Linked DNA regions of Laspinema palackyanum D2c. The protein of the gene in region 1 binds, or shares a complex with, the protein of each later gene. Links are inferred from orthologs where the notes say so. Each region holds a gene or a part of one and is shown in the gene's direction. Other genes may lie near its edges. The genes, in order: rpsG and tig.

Region 1 (9,301 bases):
GCCGCGTTGATGTCTCTATCGTGATTCGTTTGACACTTTTCACACTGCCAAGTCCTGACATCAAGGGTCAGGCTTCTTACTTGATTGAGGCAAACATTACAAGTTTTGGAGCTAGGAAAGAATCGGTCTACTTCCAGGTAGATTTTCCCTTCTTGCTCTGCTTTGTATTTCAACATCGTACAGAACTGGCCCCATCCCACTTGACTAATTGCTTTAGCGAGACAGTGATTTTTGACCATGTTTTTCACAGCTAAATTTTCCACCACTATGACTTGGTTTTCGTCTACCATCCTGCGCGATAGTTTGTGGTGGAAATCTGACCGGCATCGAGCTATTTTGTTATGTACCCCGGCTACCTGCTTACGGGTTTTGTTACGGTTGTTAGAGCCTTGGGGTCTTCTGGATAAACGCTTTTGTTTTGCTCTTAGATTTTTATCGTGTTTAGCTAACCAACGGGGGTTGTCAAATTTAGACCCATCCGAGGTGATAGCAAAATGAGTCAAGCCTAAATCAATACCTACTGCTTTACCTTCAGCAGTTTTTTTGGGGATATCTTTCCCATCATCGACTAGAACAGAGGCAAAGTATTGACCATTAGCATTCATCGAGACTGTGACTGTTCTGATTGCCCCCTGAATAGGTCTGTGTAGTCTGGCATGAACAATCCCCATCTTGGGAAATTTGATGCCATCTTCTACGATAGAGACATTCTGAGGATAACTAATGGATTGGTTACGGTGCTTTGACTTGAATTGAGGTAGAGCCGCCCTCCCTTCAAAAAAGTTGATAAAAGCCCTGGACAAATTTAGGGCCACAACCTGTAAGCACTGGGAATAGGGTTCTCTCATCCATTCATATTCTTTCTTGAGATTAGTTATCTCTTTCTGAATGGCAAAGCGACCCAGGCCCTTCCCCGTAGCTTTGTAGGTTTCGTTGGTCAGATTGAGAGCGTAGTTCCATGCAAATCTACAGCAACCAAAACTCTGAGCAAGGTGTTGCCTTTGCTCGGTGGTTGGATAAATTCTGTACTTGGTCGCTCTGAGCATTACCGTAAAAACAATTTGGGATAATATAATAACACGACAATCGCACTGATTGTCAATTTTCAGGGCATCGTAGCTTGCTTGGGGCTTAGCAGTACCCTTCAACTGACTTGAGGGGTCCATGTATCCCGACGCTGACCGTTCCGGTACATCGCGGGACTTAGCGCCCCTCAAACTCCCCAGTAGTTAAAAATCATATAGAAATAACTTTCATCTGACAATCCCTGGTCTGAAGATGCTCAAGACTTACGCATTACCGCTATAAAGGTTGGGGCATCCAACGGAGTCGCCCCCACCTTTAGGGTTGCTGGACTTACGCATTGGGGGACAACAGACGCTAAATGTAGAGGCGATTCGCGAATCGCCTCTACATTTAGCGTCTAGTGTTAAAAATTGCGTAAGTCCTGGGTTGGACGGGCGCGATCGCCGGTATCGATTAAGCGTTAAGTCTCGGGGTGAAAATTAAAGCCAGGATAAAGTCCCGAGGGTTAGACATAAAGATTTGATATAGATTGCCCCAATCTATCTCCAGGACGACTGACAAGGCGTTTTTAGCTTGTTATGGTGGGGTAAACAGGGTTCGGGAAGGCCCTGGGTTCTGTAACAAGATTTAATGCTTTATTTTAATTTTGCGCTTTCTGGGAAATATATCTTTAAGAAGCAGATCCGAGCTACTCCTTAGCTCAACTCAGGTCAGAAAAGGTCTGATCGTGCCGACTCCCCCAAACTCACCGTCAGGGCGATCGTCTAGATGGACTGGATCGCTTCCCTACTCTCAATCAACGATTATGGAGACTCGAACAATGGCTAACGCTCAAGAAATGCTTTTTCCTCCGGCAACTGCTGCCTCTTCATCCTCGGCGATGGTGGCCGCAACGGAACTCCGCCCTTGGGGCTCGTTCACGGTTTTAGAAGATGCCAAGGGATATAAAATCAAGCGGATTGAAGTGAAACCGGGTCACCGCCTCAGCTTGCAAATGCACCACCATCGCAGCGAACATTGGATCGTGGTTTGCGGAACAGCCCGGGTGGTTTGCGGTGACCAAGAACTGATGCTCACCAGCAACCAGTCTACTTATGTGCCGCAATGCACGAATCATCGTCTGGAAAATCCTGGGGTGATTCCTTTGGTTTTGATTGAGGTTCAAAATGGGGAATATTTGGGTGAAGATGATATCGTGCGCTTCCAAGATGACTACGCCCGGGCTAAATAATCCTGACTAGGATGGTTAGCGATTCCTTCTAGGATGGTTAGCGATTCCTTTCTGTCAGGACTTACGCAATTTTTAAAACCTAAAAATAAATGTAGAGGCGAGCAAGGGAATCGCCTCTACATTTATTTAGGGCGGATTTTCAACATTTGCGTAAGTCCTGTTGCTGTGATGGGGCGGGAATGGGGTTAGAATCGGTTATGTACAAGATGCGATCGCCCTTTAACCAGATAAACCGAGATTTTTCGGGGAAATTCCCGGGCCATCTCCGTAGCATTTGAGTCGCGATCGCGGTAAAATTGCGATCGCCGATCACGACAGCCAATGTCCACCCATTCATGATTCAGCTGAGTAAAGCAGCCGTCACCGAAATTAAACGCATCCAGTCCAAACAGTCCAACCCAAATGTCTGGTTTCGTCTCGGGGTGGAAACGGGGGGTTGTGCTGGGTGGTACTATACGATGGCGTTTGACGAACAGTGCAACCCCGATGATCTCATCTGTGAGTGCGATGGCGTTCAAGTGACGGTCGATAGCCGCTTCCTCGACTATCTCAACGGCCTGACTGTAGATTACTCGCAGGATTTGATGGGAGGGGGGTTCCGCTTCCATAACCCCAAGGCTGCCAAGACTTGTGGCTGTGGTAACTCCTTCTCGATTGTTGAGTCCTCCACCCCCTAGGGACCCGCTTAGGTCAGCCCTTCAATCTTTAATCTGGCCCCCGGGATTTTTATCCCCTGCCATTTTGGATTGTTTTTCTGCCCTAAAATTTGACACGGGACGCTAGGTTAAGATATAATTGTAGATTGTTGTCAACTTGATCCTTGAAAACCTGAATACCCCATAACTCATGCCCACAATACAACAACTTATTCGTACCGAACGGCAGAAGATCGAAAAGAAAACCAAATCGCCTGCACTCAAGAGTTGTCCGCAGCGTCGGGGCGTTTGTACGAGAGTTTACACCACCACACCGAAAAAACCGAACTCAGCCCTTAGAAAAGTAGCACGGGTTCGCCTGACCTCTGGATTTGAAGTCACCGCCTACATTCCAGGCATTGGTCATAACCTGCAAGAACACTCCGTCGTGATGATCCGAGGCGGCAGGGTCAAGGATTTACCCGGAGTTCGTTACCACATCATCCGTGGGACCTTAGATACTGCGGGAGTCAAAGACCGTCGTCAAGGGCGTTCTAAATATGGGGCCAAGCGTCCTAAGGCCTAACCTAGATATTAAAAGAGGCGCGAAGCCTCAATCGGAAGATTCAAGGGTTTCCTGGAAAGTTGAAGGGCGATCGCTCAGATGGGGTATCTAAGGTATTCAACCGAAGGATTAACAAGCTTACCCCGGGATTGAGAGAGTCCGCACCTGAAGCAGATCGACAAAAAAGATGTACAATCTGATGGCGCTCATCTGGCCAACCGATGGCCGGAAAACCCCCATCCATTCAATCGATTGTGTCAGGATGAGCGATCCCGGTCAAGATTCAGGCAGTTCTCATCGGACTCGGTAGGAAAACTTGATGGAGCAGTGGCCTTGGACGGCTACAAGATGCGATCGCCTGACCTATGAAGCATCGGCTGTGAAAACCCATCAAGCCTGTCAAACCCATCGCGGACCTTCACTTCACAGGGAGTAAGCGGACCTCCGAACACTCCAAAGAAAGAAAACCGCCTTCCTTCCCACAACAGTGGGAAGATTCAAGCTGAATCGCCTCAGCCATGAATCACAGTTAGTTAAAGTTGTTAGTTTGGGTGAAAAGTTAGTATGTCTCGTCGCACTGGTAGTCAAAAACGTTCTGTTACTCCCGATCCAGTTTATAACAGCCGCTTGGTTGGTATGATGGTGCGGCGTGTAATGAAGAGTGGCAAAAAGTCAGTCGCCTTCAACATTGTTTACAACGCCATGAAAACCATCGAAGAAAGAACCGGCGCAGATGCCCTGGAAGTCTTTGAAAAAGCGGTTAAAAATGTGACTCCCCTAGTGGAAGTCAAAGGCCGTCGGGTTGGCGGGGCCACCTATCAAGTCCCGATGGAAGTTCGGTCCGATCGCGGTACAGCTTTAGCGTTGCGCTGGATCATTCACTTTTCCAGAACCCGCGCGGGTCGCACGATGGCTATGAAATTAGCGAACGAATTAATGGATGCCGCCAACGAAACCGGCAATGCAATCCGCAAACGGGAAGAAACCCATCGGATGGCAGAAGCCAATAAAGCGTTCGCCCACTATCGTTACTAAAATCGGAATCAGACCCATTGCGGAAAAAAAAGGTGTTCTATGTAAACAAATTTTGCAAAAAATATTAAAATGTAACAGGACCGGGGAAAATCCACAGGAGTATGGCTCATTCGGGTTGACTTCAAAGACCGTGGATTCCTTCTGTCATGTAGAATTGACCCCTTTGCTAGAGTTCTAGGAAAAGTGGCAAAAAGCAGAAGTCAAACTCCTTAAAAAAATAACAGCGAGTGACTTCGCAACCCGAGGAGAATTTTTAGGTGTTGTCTTCTCGGGAAGGTAAATCGGTTTAAGGACGTGAGCCCGTTTAAGCAAACGGCGGGTCAAAAAACCCCATTCAACCCTAGACTGACTTAAATTGGATCGCGACATTCCAAGCGCGATCGGCAAGGGTCTAGGAAATAGAATTGCCAAGCGTCTAAAGAGGAAAACCGCCGAGCGTCTCCGAAGTAAAATCGAGGATTGTGCCGGAGGCTTGGAAAAGCACCAACACCAAAGTGCGTTTAACGCATCATTCAAAGATAATTGCGGCAACACAAACAAGGAGGTAGCTGTGGCACGTACTGTCCCGCTTGAGAAAGTGCGAAACATAGGAATCGCCGCCCACATCGATGCGGGCAAGACCACAACGACGGAGCGGATTCTGTTTTATTCCGGTGTGGTTCACAAAATCGGTGAGGTGCATGATGGCAACACCGTGACAGACTGGATGGAGCAAGAGCGAGAGCGGGGCATTACCATCACGGCTGCTGCCATCACCACCAGTTGGAAAGACAACCAGATCAACATTATTGACACCCCCGGTCACGTTGACTTCACCATTGAAGTGGAGCGCTCCATGCGTGTACTCGACGGCGTGATTGCCGTCTTCTGTTCCGTGGGTGGTGTTCAACCGCAATCCGAAACCGTGTGGCGTCAAGCCGATCGCTATAAAGTGCCGCGCATCGCGTTTATCAACAAGATGGACCGCACTGGGGCGAACTTCTATAAGGTCTATGATCAGATTTGCGATCGGATGCGGACTAACGCCGTGGCGATCCAACTCCCGATCGGCAGCGAAGACCAATTCTCTGGCATCATCGACTTGGTAGGGATGAAGGCTCGGATCTACACCAATGATACGGGTACCGATATCCAAGAGACCGATATTCCCGATGACATGATGGAACTGGCTCAAAAATATCGCACCAAGCTCGTTGAAGCCGTGGCAGATATGAGTGATGTTTTGACCGAAAAATACCTCGAAGGTGAAGAATTCACCCAGGAAGAAATTGTCAAAGCATTACGCCAAGGAACCATTAGCGGTAAGATCGTCCCCACCATGTGCGGTTCGGCCTTTAAGAACAAAGGGGTACAGCTCTTATTGGATGCCGTGGTAGATTATCTACCCGCTCCCATTGACGTGCCTCCGATTCAGGGAACCTTGCCCAATGGGGAAGAAATCACTCGCAGTGCCGATGACAAGGCTCCCCTCTCGGCATTAGCCTTCAAAATCATGGCCGATCCTTATGGACGTCTGACCTTTATTCGGGTCTATTCCGGCGTTCTGGAAAAAGGCAGTTACGTTCTCAACTCCACCAAGGATAAGAAAGAACGGATTTCCCGCTTGATTGTCATGAAAGCCGACGAGCGGATTGAAGTCGATGAACTGCGAGCTGGGGACCTAGGTGCCGCTGTCGGTTTGAAAGATACCTTCACCGGCGATACCATCTGTACCCCGGATAGTCCGGTGATTCTGGAATCCCTGTTCATTCCTGAACCCGTGATCTCCGTGGCGGTGGAACCCAAGACCAAGCAAGACATGGAGAAGCTGTCGAAAGCACTGCAATCCTTGTCCCAAGAAGACCCCACATTCCGGGTGAGCATCGATTCCGAAACCAATCAAACCGTGATTGCCGGGATGGGTGAACTTCACCTCGAAATTCTGGTGGATCGGATGTTGCGTGAGTTTAAGGTAGAAGCGAACGTGGGTGCACCCCAAGTGGCCTACCGAGAAACGATTCGGAAAGCCGTCAAAGCTGAAGGCAAATTTATTCGCCAAAGCGGTGGTAAAGGTCAGTACGGTCACGTCGTCATCCAAATCGAACCGGGTGATCCAGGTACGGGATTTGAGTTTGTCTCGAAAATTGTGGGCGGAACCGTACCGAAAGAGTACATTTCCCCCGCAGAACAAGGGATGAAAGAAGCCTGCGAATCTGGGATTTTAGCGGGCTACCCCATGATTGACATCAAGGCCACGTTGGTAGATGGTTCCTACCACGATGTTGACTCCTCGGAAATGGCCTTTAAAATTGCTGGCTCTATGGCAATTAAAGAAGGGGTGATGAAAGCGTCACCCGTTCTGTTAGAGCCTATGATGAAGGTTGAGGTAGAAGTTCCCGAGAACTATCTCGGGGACGTCATGGGCGACCTCAATTCCCGCCGGGGCCAAATCGAAGGAATGGGCTCCGAGCAAGGAATTGCCAAGGTGACTGCTAAAGTTCCATTAGCAGAAATGTTTGGCTATGCCACGGATATCCGGTCTAAAACCCAAGGCCGAGGTATCTTTACGATGGAGTTTAGCCGCTATGAAGAGGTGCCTCGCAACGTGGCTGAACCCATCATCGCCAAGAGTAAAGGGAACGCATAATAGTAGTTCATTTGTTCACGGTTCATTGTTCATTGCTTTTTCCCAATGAACAATGAACAATGAACAATGAACAATGAACGATTGAGAAAGGAATTAGAGAAGACATGGCACGCGCAAAGTTTGAACGGAATAAACCCCACGTTAACATCGGTACGATCGGTCACGTTGACCACGGTAAAACGACCCTGACCGCAGCAATCACTCTGACTCTTGCTGCTCTGGGTCAAGCCAAAGCGAGAAAGTACGATGAAATCGATGCTGCTCCCGAAGAAAAACAACGGGGGATCACGATTAACACCGCTCACGTGGAATACGAAACCACTGATCGTCACTATGCCCACGTTGACTGCCCGGGTCACGCTGACTATGTGAAAAACATGATCACCGGAGCTGCCCAGATGGATGGCGCTATCCTGGTGGTGTCCGCTGCTGATGGCCCTATGCCTCAGACCCGGGAACACATTCTGTTGGCAAAACAGGTGGGGGTTCCGAATATCGTCGTCTTCTTGAACAAACAAGACCAAGTTGATGATGAAGAACTCCTCGAACTCGTGGAATTAGAAGTTCGCGAACTCCTGAGTTCCTACGATTTCCCCGGTGATGATATTCCGATTGTCTCGGGTTCCGGTCTGTTGGCGCTCGAAGCCTTGACCAAAACCCCCGGTATCAAGAAAGGGGACAATGAGTGGGTTGATAAAATCTACGCCTTAATGGACGAAGTGGATGCTTACATTCCGACTCCGGAACGGGCGATCGATAAGCCCTTCTTGATGGCTGTAGAAGACGTCTTCTCGATTACGGGTCGGGGAACTGTTGCCACGGGTCGGATCGAACGGGGCAAGGTCAAAGTCGGCGAAACCGTGGAATTGGTTGGAATCAAAAACACTCGCAGCACCACGGTGACTGGGGTGGAAATGTTCCAAAAAATCCTCGAAGAAGGTCTGGCTGGAGATAACGTCGGGGTGCTGCTCCGGGGTATCCAAAAGGCAGATATCGAGCGTGGGATGGTGATTGCTAAACCCGGTTCGATTACTCCTCACACTCAGTTTGAATCTGAAGTGTATATTCTCAAGAAGGAAGAAGGGGGCCGTCATACGCCGTTCTTCTCCGGCTATCGTCCTCAGTTCTATGTTCGGACGACCGACGTTACCGGAACCATTAAAGCGTTCACCTCCGATGAAGGGGATGAAGTGGAAATGGTGATGCCTGGAGACCGGATCAAGATGACGGTTGAGTTGATTAACCCGATCGCCATTGAACAAGGGATGCGCTTCGCCATCCGTGAAGGCGGACGGACCGTCGGCGCGGGTGTGGTCTCTAAAATCCTCGACCAACCAGCAGCAGCCAAGAAGTAAACCGGCTGAGGACGCTCCGACCTTTTAAGGCAGAAGCGTGCTGATTGACGGTAGAGCAGAAAAGCTATCCCAACTTGAGGAGCTTTTCTGCTCTGCTTGTGTCTGTCACTTATCATCGGTCATTGGTCCTTAGTCATTGGTCAAACAACAAACGACAAATGACAAATGACCAATAACCCATTTATTAACCGAACCTAGACAACTAAAAATCAATGGCTACCTTACAACAGCAAAAAATTCGGATTCGTCTAAAAGCTTTCGATCGCAGATTGCTCGATACTTCCTGCGAAAAAATCGTAGATACAGCGAATCGGACCAACGCCACAGCCGTCGGCCCCATTCCTTTACCGACGAACCGACGTATTTACTGTTTACTGCGTTCTCCCCACGTGGATAAAGATTCTCGGGAGCATTTTGAAACCCGTACCCACCGCCGGATTATCGATATCTATCAACCATCTTCTAAAACGATTGATGCGCTGATGAAACTCGATTTGCCTGCCGGTGTGGATATTGAAGTCAAACTCTAAAGGTCTTCCTCAGCCGATCGCTCCGTCTGCATAAATCCAGCGCCTCGCTTCTGGCAATGCAACGGATTGTTTTATTTATCCTTTAAAAAAGGAGAACTCAGAATTCTCCTTTTTTAAAAATTCAACCGGAGACTGAACCTAAAAGCGATCGCCCCTCAATTCATTAAAAACTATAATTCCCCTTAAAAAAAACCTTAAATTTTCACATCCTATAACATAGTTTATAAAAAAAGTCAACCTTTTAAATCCAAAAATTATCAAAAAATCCTCACTCATCCGTCAGCCAGGACAGCTGCGC
Region 2 (9,249 bases), on another replicon or contig:
AATAAAAAATAGCCTTGAGTGAAATAACGGTTATTTTATTATACCCCTGATTGGCTGAAAATTTTTGAGATTCCTAGAAGGCCGGTACAGTATTGGATAGATGAGGACCCCAAACCCGGTTTATAACCTGGACGGGACGATCCCCGGAAAAGGCGATCGGCCCCAGGCCAGATTCAGGGGGTGTCAGGGACTTCTAACTTCCGGTTCCTCAGTCTGAGGCCAGAGTAACATTTTCAGGGCGCGATCGCCCCAAAAAAATTACTCCAGCACTTTTTTTGGTAAAATTTTAGATTCTCCCTAAAAAATAGCTGCATAGCCCATTGTTCAAGGGATAATCACCCGCAGAGCCGTGGTTTTTTATGGAAAGGCGATCGCCCTTGACGCCCTGGATCAGCTAGGATCTATAGTTGCAGCAAAGATAGCCTTGGGCTTGACCGAGTTGCCCGATCCTGAGCCAGATGGTCCTAAGACCTAGCCCCAGTCAGTGGGCCTGCCTGGGGCCGAGGTCCAGTCATCAGACCAGGAGGAATTCCCTTCTGCTCAACGGAATCAGGACGGTAAACCGCCCAAAAGACCAACCGAGAATTAACAGAATTTGTCGAAGAGAACGCCGATGAAAGTTACCCAGGAAAAGCTTCCCGCCAGCAAACTTGGTCTGGAAATTGAAGTGACCCCCGATATGTCTCAGAAAGCCTATGAACAGGTGATTCAGCAATTTAGCCGACAGGCTAGCATTCCTGGGTTTCGGAAAGGAAAAGTACCGCGCTCAGTTTTGGTACAGCGCATGGGAACTTCCAGGATAAAAGCCGCAGCAGTCGAGGATTTAATTCAAAATTGCCTAGAAAAAGTCGTCAAGGATGAAGAGATTCCAGCCTTGGGGAATTTTCAGCTAATCTCCTCCTTTGAGGAATTAGTGTCCCAGTACCAACCGGGAGAAACGCTAGTGTTTTCGGTTTCCGTGGATGTCCCCCCGGAAGTCACCCTGAATGATTACACCGGACTGGCCATTAGAGCCGAAGAAATCAAATATGATCCCGCAGAAGTGGATCAGTTTTTAGAGGAACGTCGAAAAGAACAAGCGACCTTGATTCCCGTAGAGGAAAGAGCCGCCCAGGCTGAGGATATTGCCATTGTTGATTATGTGGGAAAAATCATCAACGAAGAAGGTGGAGAACCGCAGCCGCTGCCCGGAGGAGAGGCGGAAAACTTTCAAATTGAACTCAGTGAAGGCCGATTTATCAAGGGCTTCGTTGAGGGAATTATTGGTTTGAAAGTTGGGGAAACCAAAGAGCTAAATGTTCCATTTCCTGAAGATTATCCCAACGAAGATTTAGCGGGTAAGGAAGCAATTTTTACGATTACCGTAAAAGAACTCAAAGAAAAAGAGTTACCGGAATTAGATGATGATTTCGCCCAAGCGGTGAGCGAGTATCAAACCCTGGCGGAACTGCGCGAGTCGTTGGAGAAGCAGTATCAGGAGAAAGCCGATCGCGAAACCAAAGCGAATAAGCACGAGGCTTTAGGGAATGCGATCGAAAAAATTGTGGAAGTAGAAATCCCGGAAACCTTAATTGATCGCGAGCTGGATAATATCTTGCAGCAATCGATGATGCAGCTTGCCAATTATGGGATTGATGTGAAAAAGCTTTACACCAAGGAAACTGTAGCCGCACTGCGGAAACAGTCCCAACCCGAGGCAATCGAAAACTTGCGGAAATCCTTTGCTTTGAAAGAAGTGGCGGCTCGCGAGTCTTTGTCTGTAACACCAGAGGAAATCCAGGCTCGGATTGAGGAACTCAAGGACCGTTTGCCACCCGATGTCGATCTCGACCGATTGAACTCGGCCCTTGAATCGGAAATGCTCAAGGAAAAAGCCCTAGATTGGCTGGCAGAACGCGCGCAAATTGAGCTATTACCAGCCGGAACCCTAGAGGCAGAAGCCGCAGCAGCCGCAGCAGCCGCAGCAGCCGCAGAAGCCGAACTCCCAGAGGGGGAAGAAAGTGCCAGTGAAGTAGTCGAAGTCGAGGCAACCGACTCGCAGGAATAAACGCATCTGAAGAAAGGGTCGGGGACGAGACCCCAAGGGCGATCGCCCTCTTTCCAGTACCGGGAACCCAGAAATCTCCAGATCAATTCCAATGTGATTCTAAAGAAAAATCCAATTTGTGCATTTTTCTGGAAATTTCTGCCCGTCCTCGGTGAGCTGCGGCATAATATAGACAGAGCAAAGACTATAATGGCGTAAAAACCAAAAAAAATTTTGCTTGATATCTACTCCCTCGAAAAGCTGACCCTGGCATGAACTCAGATCGGATGCTTATATCTCAAACTCATTATTATCCAATCTCCGGCTCCAAAAGCCTAGAGATTGCCTCCACCAGCCAGAACGTTATCCCAATGGTGGTAGAACAATCCGGGATGGGGGAACGCGGGTTTGACCTTTATTCGCGCCTACTCCGGGAAAGAATTGTGTTTCTGGGGACACCCGTTGATGACAACGTTGCCGACCTAATCGTGGCCCAGATGCTCTTTTTAGATGCAGAAGACCCTGAAAAGGATATTCAGCTCTATATCAACTCCCCCGGTGGCTCAGTCACCGCCGGTATGGCGATTTACGATACCATGCAACAGATTCGCCCCGATGTGGCGACCATCTGTTATGGTTTGGCTGCCAGCATGGGAGCATTTTTGCTCACCGCAGGCGCAAAAGGCAAACGGATGTCACTGCCTTCTTCCCGGATTATGATTCACCAACCTCTCGGAGGTGCTCAGGGACAAGCGGTTGATATTGAGATCCAAGCCAAGGAAATTCTTTATCATAAACGTCAGTTAAATGAAATGCTGGCTTTTCATACCGGCCAACCCCTAGAGCGAATTGAAGCCGACACCGATCGCGATTTCTTTATGTCGGCAGAAGAGTCCAGAGCTTATGGTCTAATTGACCAGGTTATTACCAAGCAGGGTCTTCCGAAATCGGGAGAGGCTGTTACCGCACAAAAGTAAGAGGCCGTCTATGTCTAAGTACGACTCCCATCTAAAATGTTCCTTTTGTGGCAAATCTCAGGAGCAAGTACGCAAATTAATCGCAGGTCCGGGAGTCTATATTTGCGATGAATGCGTAGACCTGTGCAATGAAATTTTAGATGAGGAGCTATTTGACTCCAATGCCGCAGCACCTCAACCCGTACCCCGGACGGAACAACCCCAAAAGCGGCGCACTAAAGCCGCGAATATCTCGCTGAATCAAATGCCTAAACCGCGCGAGATCAAAAAACATCTCGATGAGCACGTCATTGGTCAAGATGAAGCCAAAAAAGTGCTTTCCGTCGCGGTTTATAACCATTACAAGCGCCTGAGCTACACCCAAGCCAAGGCCAGCGGGAAAATTGGGGCTGAGGATCCAGTTGAACTCCAAAAATCTAACATTTTGTTGATTGGGCCGACGGGTTGTGGAAAAACCCTCTTGGCTCAGACTTTAGCGGATGTTCTAGAGGTTCCCTTTGCCGTTGCAGATGCGACCACCTTAACCGAAGCGGGGTATGTCGGCGAAGATGTGGAAAATATCTTGTTGCGATTGCTCCAAGTCGCAGATCTCGACGTAGAAGAAGCCCAACGCGGCATCATCTATATCGATGAAATCGACAAAATCGCCCGCAAGAGTGAAAACCCATCGATTACCCGAGATGTCTCCGGTGAAGGGGTCCAACAAGCTCTGCTGAAGATGCTAGAAGGAACCGTCGCCAATGTCCCCCCGCAAGGAGGACGCAAACACCCCTATCAAGATTGCATCCAGATTGACACGAGTAATATTCTGTTTATCTGTGGTGGAGCCTTTGTCGGTCTGGAAAAGGTGGTGGAACAGCGCACGGGTAAAAAGTCAATGGGCTTTATTCAACCCGGAGATGCTCAGTCGAAGGAAAAACGCACAGCAGATATTCTCAAGAATTTACAGCCGGATGATTTGGTGAAATTTGGGATGATTCCTGAATTCATCGGTCGGATTCCGGTGCTGGCTGTGGTGGACCCCCTCGATGAAGATGCCCTCACGGAAATCTTGACTGAACCCAAGAACGCCCTGGTGAAGCAGTATCAGAAATTACTGCGGATGGATAACGTGAATCTGGAGTTCAAACCCGATGCCATTCGGGCGATCGCCCAGGAAGCGTACCGCCGTAAAACTGGAGCCAGAGCATTGCGGGGGATTGTCGAGGAATTAATGCTCGATGTGATGTACGAGTTGCCTTCCCGTAAGGATGTGACTCGCTGCACCATTACCCGCGAGATGGTCGAGAAGCGCTCAACAGCGGAACTGATTGTCCATCCTTCTTCCTTACCGAAGCCAGAATCCGCCTAACCCTAGGCTAAATTGAAGAGCGGGGGTGAAGAATGAACAATGGTGAATTTTCTGATTGGGCCATTCAGACTTTACCCTTGACCCTTCAGATCTGCTCATTTAATCATCAACACCTTTAGCAGGATGCCCTACATTCAAGTTCGCGGGGTCGAACACTACTATGAGTGGGTCGGCACCCCAGTTCCCAGTGGAGAAAAGCCGGTTTTGGTGTTTCTTCATGGCTGGGCGGGTTCGGCTCGCTACTGGGAAAGTACCGCATTGGCCCTGGCCGATCGCTTCGATTGTCTGCTGTACGATATGCGCGGCTTCGGGCGATCTCGTTTACCCCAAGAACCCCCAGCCTTAGACTACGAGTTAGAAACCTACGCCGATGATTTGGCGTTATTTTTAGATGCTTTAGGCTTGCAACGGGTCTATCTGAATGCTCATTCGATGGGCGCTTCCGTGGCGACGCTGTTTCTCAACCGCTATGGCGATCGCGTCATCAAAGCAATCCTCACCTGTAGCGGCGTCTTTGAATATGACGAAAAAGCCTTCACCGCTTTCCATACCTGGGGAGGTCAAGTGGTCAAATATCGGCCCGCTTGGCTGGCAAAAATTCCCTTGATGGATCAAGTATTCATGGCGAGATTTTTATATCGTTCCATTCCCCCTGCTGCTAGACGGGCATTTTTAGAAGATTATCTAATGGCCGACTATGGGGCCGCCCTCAATACGATTTTTACCTCCGTCAGCAAGAAAGCAACCGAAGTAATGCCGGTTGAATTTGCCAAATTGCAGGTCCCGGTGCTGTTGATTGCTGGAGAATACGATAAAATTATTCCCGCTCACATGGGACAGTACGCTGCCTCATTAAATCAGCAGTTCGTCCAGTTTATCCAAATGGCAAATACGGCCCATTTTCCCATGTTAGAAGATGCGCCAACCTATTTGGAACTGGTCAGAGAGTTTTTGGAAACCGGCCCTGCCTTAGCCAAAGTTTAGCGGTTTCTAGTTTCCCTAGGGAGAGAAACCGGGTTTCTTTTATCAACTTAGGGGATGAGGAAAAAGTTATCTGAAAAACCCGGTTTCTGCCACCTTGAGGGAGAGAAACCGGGTTTCTTTTATCAATTTATGGGACGAGGCAAAAGTTATCTGAGAAACCCGGTTTCTGCCACCTTGAGCGAAGAAACCGGGTTTTTAAGTTTTTACCCATCGAGGTACGATGAGACCGAAATTAACTTCATAATATCCAATTTTATCAACATCAAACTATAAACAAAAAACAATTTTATAATTTCAAAAAAGCAATAAATTGTCGATTAATTCTATCTTGAACTAGAATGAAACTTAATTGTTAAAATTTGGGCATTATAACCCTTTTAACAATCGTAATGGTAAACTTCAAACTGATGATATGACTATATTACTAGCCCTTTTAGCCTTTTATGTAGCGGCGAACCTAGGGGCAAACGACGTGGCGAACTCGATGGGGACCTCCGTCGGGTCCAAAGCAGTGACCCTGCGACAGGCACTGATTATCGCCGGGATATTGGAATTTACCGGGGCCGTCCTGTTTGGTCAAGAAGTGTCCCAAACCCTAGCTACCAGCGTTCTGGAACCGAGTGTGTTTGCTCATGCCCCACACCTGCTGCTGACGGGCATGATTTGTGTCATGGTCACCTGTGGAATTTGGTTGCAGGTTGCCACCTCTCAGGGGTGGCCCGTTGCTTCTTCCCATGCGATTATTGGGGCGATCGCCGGATTTAGTGTGGTTGCTGTGGGATTCGATGCCGTGGATTGGTCCACCATCGGGCTGATTTCCATCAGTTGGCTACTCACCCCAGCTATTAGCGCCCTGATTGCCGCTACAGTTTATAGTTTCATCAAGCGGTGGATTTTAGAACATCCAGAACCCTTACAACAGTTAGACCAATGGATTCCTTGGTTGAGTAGTCTGCTGTTGGGCGTCTTTGGGATTATCGTGCTTCCCAAGGTCCTGCATCCGCTCAATGTTTGGATTGGGACTGAGTTTGGGATTGTCCTTCCCCCACAAGATTTACCTCTGCTGGTGGGGGGTATGGCGGCAATTGGACTGACTCTGGTTCAGTGGCGTAACCTCGAACAGGGGGACGGGCAAAATTGGCAAGAGTTGGAGCAAGAGTTGGAAGAAGAGTTGGAGCAAGAGTTGGAAGAAGAGACCGATTTAGAGAAGACGGACTCAGAAATCAACTCGACCGTGTACTCCTCCCCTGTTGAAAAGCAACTGGCGCGGTTTCAAGTGCTGAGTGCTTGTTTTGTGGCCTTTGCCCACGGATCCAACGATGTGGGGAATGCCGTGGCCCCCTTAGCGGCGATCGCCTATATTCGCCGCACCGGATCCGTTCCCCTAGATGATTTCAACGTTCCCCTGTGGATTTTGATATTGGGGGGTGCAGGCATCGTGACAGGCTTAGCAATATGGGGTAAAAAAGTAATAGCCACCGTAGGCGAAAAGATTATTGCCCTAAAACCGAGTGGTGGATTCTGTGCAGAACTTGCCACGGCGACTACGGTATTAATAGCGTCCCGCTTTGGTTTACCCGTTTCCACCTCCCATTCCTTAGTCGGGGGTGTCATCGGCATTGGATTGGTGCAAAACCCTAAATCCATTCGCATGGAAACCCTGCGAGGAGTATTTTTGGCCTGGATTATTACGGTTCCGATCGCAGCTCTTTTAGGAGCTGGTCTATTTAGTATCGTGCGGTTGATTGGGGAATAAGGCGATCGCCCTCGGGGGACAAACGTCAAGAATCCCTGAGTTCAGCAGTAGGGGGAAAATCCAGCCCCCCTCCCTGAGACTCGCCCCTTGAAGGTGGGAGTTTCAAGCTCTGGATAGACTCTAGGGCGATCGCCCCCAAGAAGCAATAGCCCGAGCTGGGTCAAATAATTTTCTTTTTATAACAAATTAATTGTTGCGTTTTTTAACACAATTGGAGCGTTTGATGGAAAATTTAACCCACCTTCGATAGAATCAACCAAAACCTGTGCGTCTGCTTACTCATTTAGATTAGAATGTCAAGCTGAAGGGAATTTTTCAGTTTGACATCGGATTCAAACAACGGCTAGGATGCAGGATTCGCTTAAGCGAATCAATTAAATTTCAACCCAACCCATCAGCAAAAACACAGGAGTGCCAAGCGAGCGGCGATTAGTTTGGTTTACGATCGATAAGCTAGAGGTAATAGAATAATGGGGCAACTGGACAATCAACCGGAAAACTCGACAAACAGTAACACTAAAGAAATCGAAACCCTTCTGAGTTCCATGACCCAGGAGCTTCGAGATATTCAGCAAAATATAGTCGTTCAGTTGGCTCGGGACATGGCCCGACTGCAAGCGGAACAATCGCGCCTCACTGCTGATATTCAAAAACTGCAAAATCAACAGCAGCAAATCCAATCGCGGCAAATGCAGGGGGGACCGGGACGGCATACCCAGCAGCAGTGGACAAAGCAACTCGCGCAAGTGATGGCGTCCCAACTCCAACAAGAATTGAGCGAGCGGTTGAAGGAAATCATGGTGGCTCCACCGGCCCCATCGCAATCCTTAACGACCCTAGACCCCAATAGTGGAATGTCGTCGCCGCAGACGGGAAACTTAAATGAAAATGCCTATCGGTTGTTGGCATCGTTAGATACGACCCTGAACACCACCTTTAAAAATCTGCAACAGGAACTGAGCACCTATCAAAGCTCATTGTCCCAGCAACTCGGGCGAATGCACTCGTTGCAGCAGCAAGGGGAAGTGATTTTAGAAACCTTGGTCGATCGCCTGATTGACCAATTGCAGGAAGAAGCAACTAACGTTCAAACCACCGCAGAGATTGTCACGAACCGCAGACAAGGACTGCCTGTGGGGACTCCTACCAACCGAGGCGATCGCCCGGAAGGGACCGGAACTCAAAGCGATCGGATGGCGGCAGAAAAAGCGGCGATGGCAGAAGTCCGGACCGCTCCCCCAGCTACCCCAGTCCCCAGTCCCCCCGTTGAAAGTAATGTCTTTTTAACCGGGTTAATCCTAGCCTTGCTATCCTCGATTACCATTTCCTTCCAAAACATCATCACCCGGGCGATTCTCAGTCCTCAGTCTCTCTTTGGATTGTGGCAGGGACAAGTCCTCGCTCCAGGAGCGGGAAATTCCCTACTAATTCTAGGGATGCGGATGCTATTTGTGGTTCCGCTCATGGGCTTTATTCTGGCCCCACTGCTGTATCCCAATACCTGGCGGGATATCAAACAACTGGGCAATCCTGAAAAGCGGGGGTCCCTGTGGATCGTCATTGGCAGTGGCTTATTCCTGTTTATGTCCCAGTTCTTTATCTATATCGCTCTGGGAAATATTCCGACAGGGGTTGCCATTACCTTATTCTTTATTTTCCCCCCCGTTACAGCAGTCTTGGCATGGATCCTGTTTGGGGCAAGACCCACCTTTATCTTTGTTTTAGCCACCGTAACGATTTATCTAGGATGCTTTTTGACTGTATCTGGGCGGCTGACTGGAGGCGCACCGGATGGAAATTTGGGCCTGGGAATTGGGACGGCGATCGCCTCGGGGTTGACCTTTGCCGGTTATGTAATTTTGACCCAACTCAGTGCCAGAAAGCTGAAATTGCATCCGGCACCGTTTAGTGTCATTAACTTTTCCGTGATTTTAATCTTGGCGATTCCCTTCGTGATCTTGGGTTCGACACCAGGAAACTTCTTTACTTGGAATGTCTTACCCGAAAATTGGACCCAGTTATGGATTGGCAGTATTGCTCTAGCGACAACCACCCTGATTGGTTACGCCTTGAATAACTTTGCCATTCCCATGATTGGTGCACCTTTAGCCTCGGTGGTAGCGGCAACGGGTCCTGGATTGACCAGTTTAATGGC

Evidence for each region.
Region 2: the proteins of rpsG (region 1) and tig are in contact, whole or in part, in a crystal structure (PDB 3GTY), measured with the Thermotoga maritima proteins. The link is inferred for Laspinema palackyanum D2c from one-to-one orthologs. Residues at the interface, in WP_004081843.1 of Thermotoga maritima: Lys34, Lys52, Lys55, Glu59, Arg62, Gln63, Glu66, Asn67, Lys69, Val71, Arg95, Ala109, Lys110, Lys111, Gly112, Arg113, Pro114, Glu117, Glu121, Ile124, Ala125, Tyr127, Asn128, Asn129, Thr130, Gly131, Lys135, Asp139, Arg142, Met143; in WP_004081061.1 of Thermotoga maritima: Glu122, Val124, Val129, Leu130, Tyr133, Glu188, Gly259, Ile262, Tyr263, Glu266, Ser270, Glu273, Gln274, Glu277, Arg308, Gln311, Ile312, Ser315, Tyr316, Glu325, Arg329, Arg336, Leu363, Phe366, Trp367, Arg373, Leu377, Arg381, Leu384, Glu387.

The regions. Positions count from the first base shown.
Region 1 is NZ_JAMXFD010000019.1:7,395-16,695, forward strand. The notes cover bases 2,875-5,756. They hold rpsG (30S ribosomal protein S7), read left to right. Parts: upstream 2,875-4,021; coding sequence 4,022-4,492; downstream 4,493-5,756. Other genes in these bases: NG795_RS19550 (HesB/IscA family protein), read left to right, coding at 2,875-2,934; rpsL (30S ribosomal protein S12), read left to right, coding at 3,104-3,478; fusA (elongation factor G), read left to right, coding at 5,043-5,756. Outside these bases: NG795_RS19530 (RNA-guided endonuclease InsQ/TnpB family protein), read right to left, coding at 1-1,046; NG795_RS19535 (hypothetical protein), read left to right, coding at 1,312-1,509; NG795_RS19540 (cupin domain-containing protein), read left to right, coding at 1,865-2,257; NG795_RS19545 (hypothetical protein), read right to left, coding at 2,397-2,594; more of NG795_RS19550, read left to right, coding at 2,593-2,874; more of fusA, read left to right, coding at 5,757-7,118; tuf (elongation factor Tu), read left to right, coding at 7,223-8,473; rpsJ (30S ribosomal protein S10), read left to right, coding at 8,686-9,003.
Region 2 is NZ_JAMXFD010000032.1:33,829-43,077, reverse strand. What follows is about bases 1-2,830. They hold tig (trigger factor), read left to right. Parts: upstream 1-613; coding sequence 614-2,047; downstream 2,048-2,830. Other genes in these bases: clpP (ATP-dependent Clp endopeptidase proteolytic subunit ClpP), read left to right, coding at 2,314-2,830. Outside these bases: more of clpP, read left to right, coding at 2,831-3,003; ATP-dependent protease ATP-binding subunit ClpX, read left to right, coding at 3,014-4,354; NG795_RS24835 (alpha/beta fold hydrolase), read left to right, coding at 4,478-5,338; NG795_RS24830 (inorganic phosphate transporter), read left to right, coding at 5,751-7,094; NG795_RS24825 (EamA family transporter), read left to right, coding at 7,565-9,249. UniProt on the Bacillus subtilis protein: Involved in protein export. Acts as a chaperone by maintaining the newly synthesized protein in an open conformation. Functions as a peptidyl-prolyl cis-trans isomerase.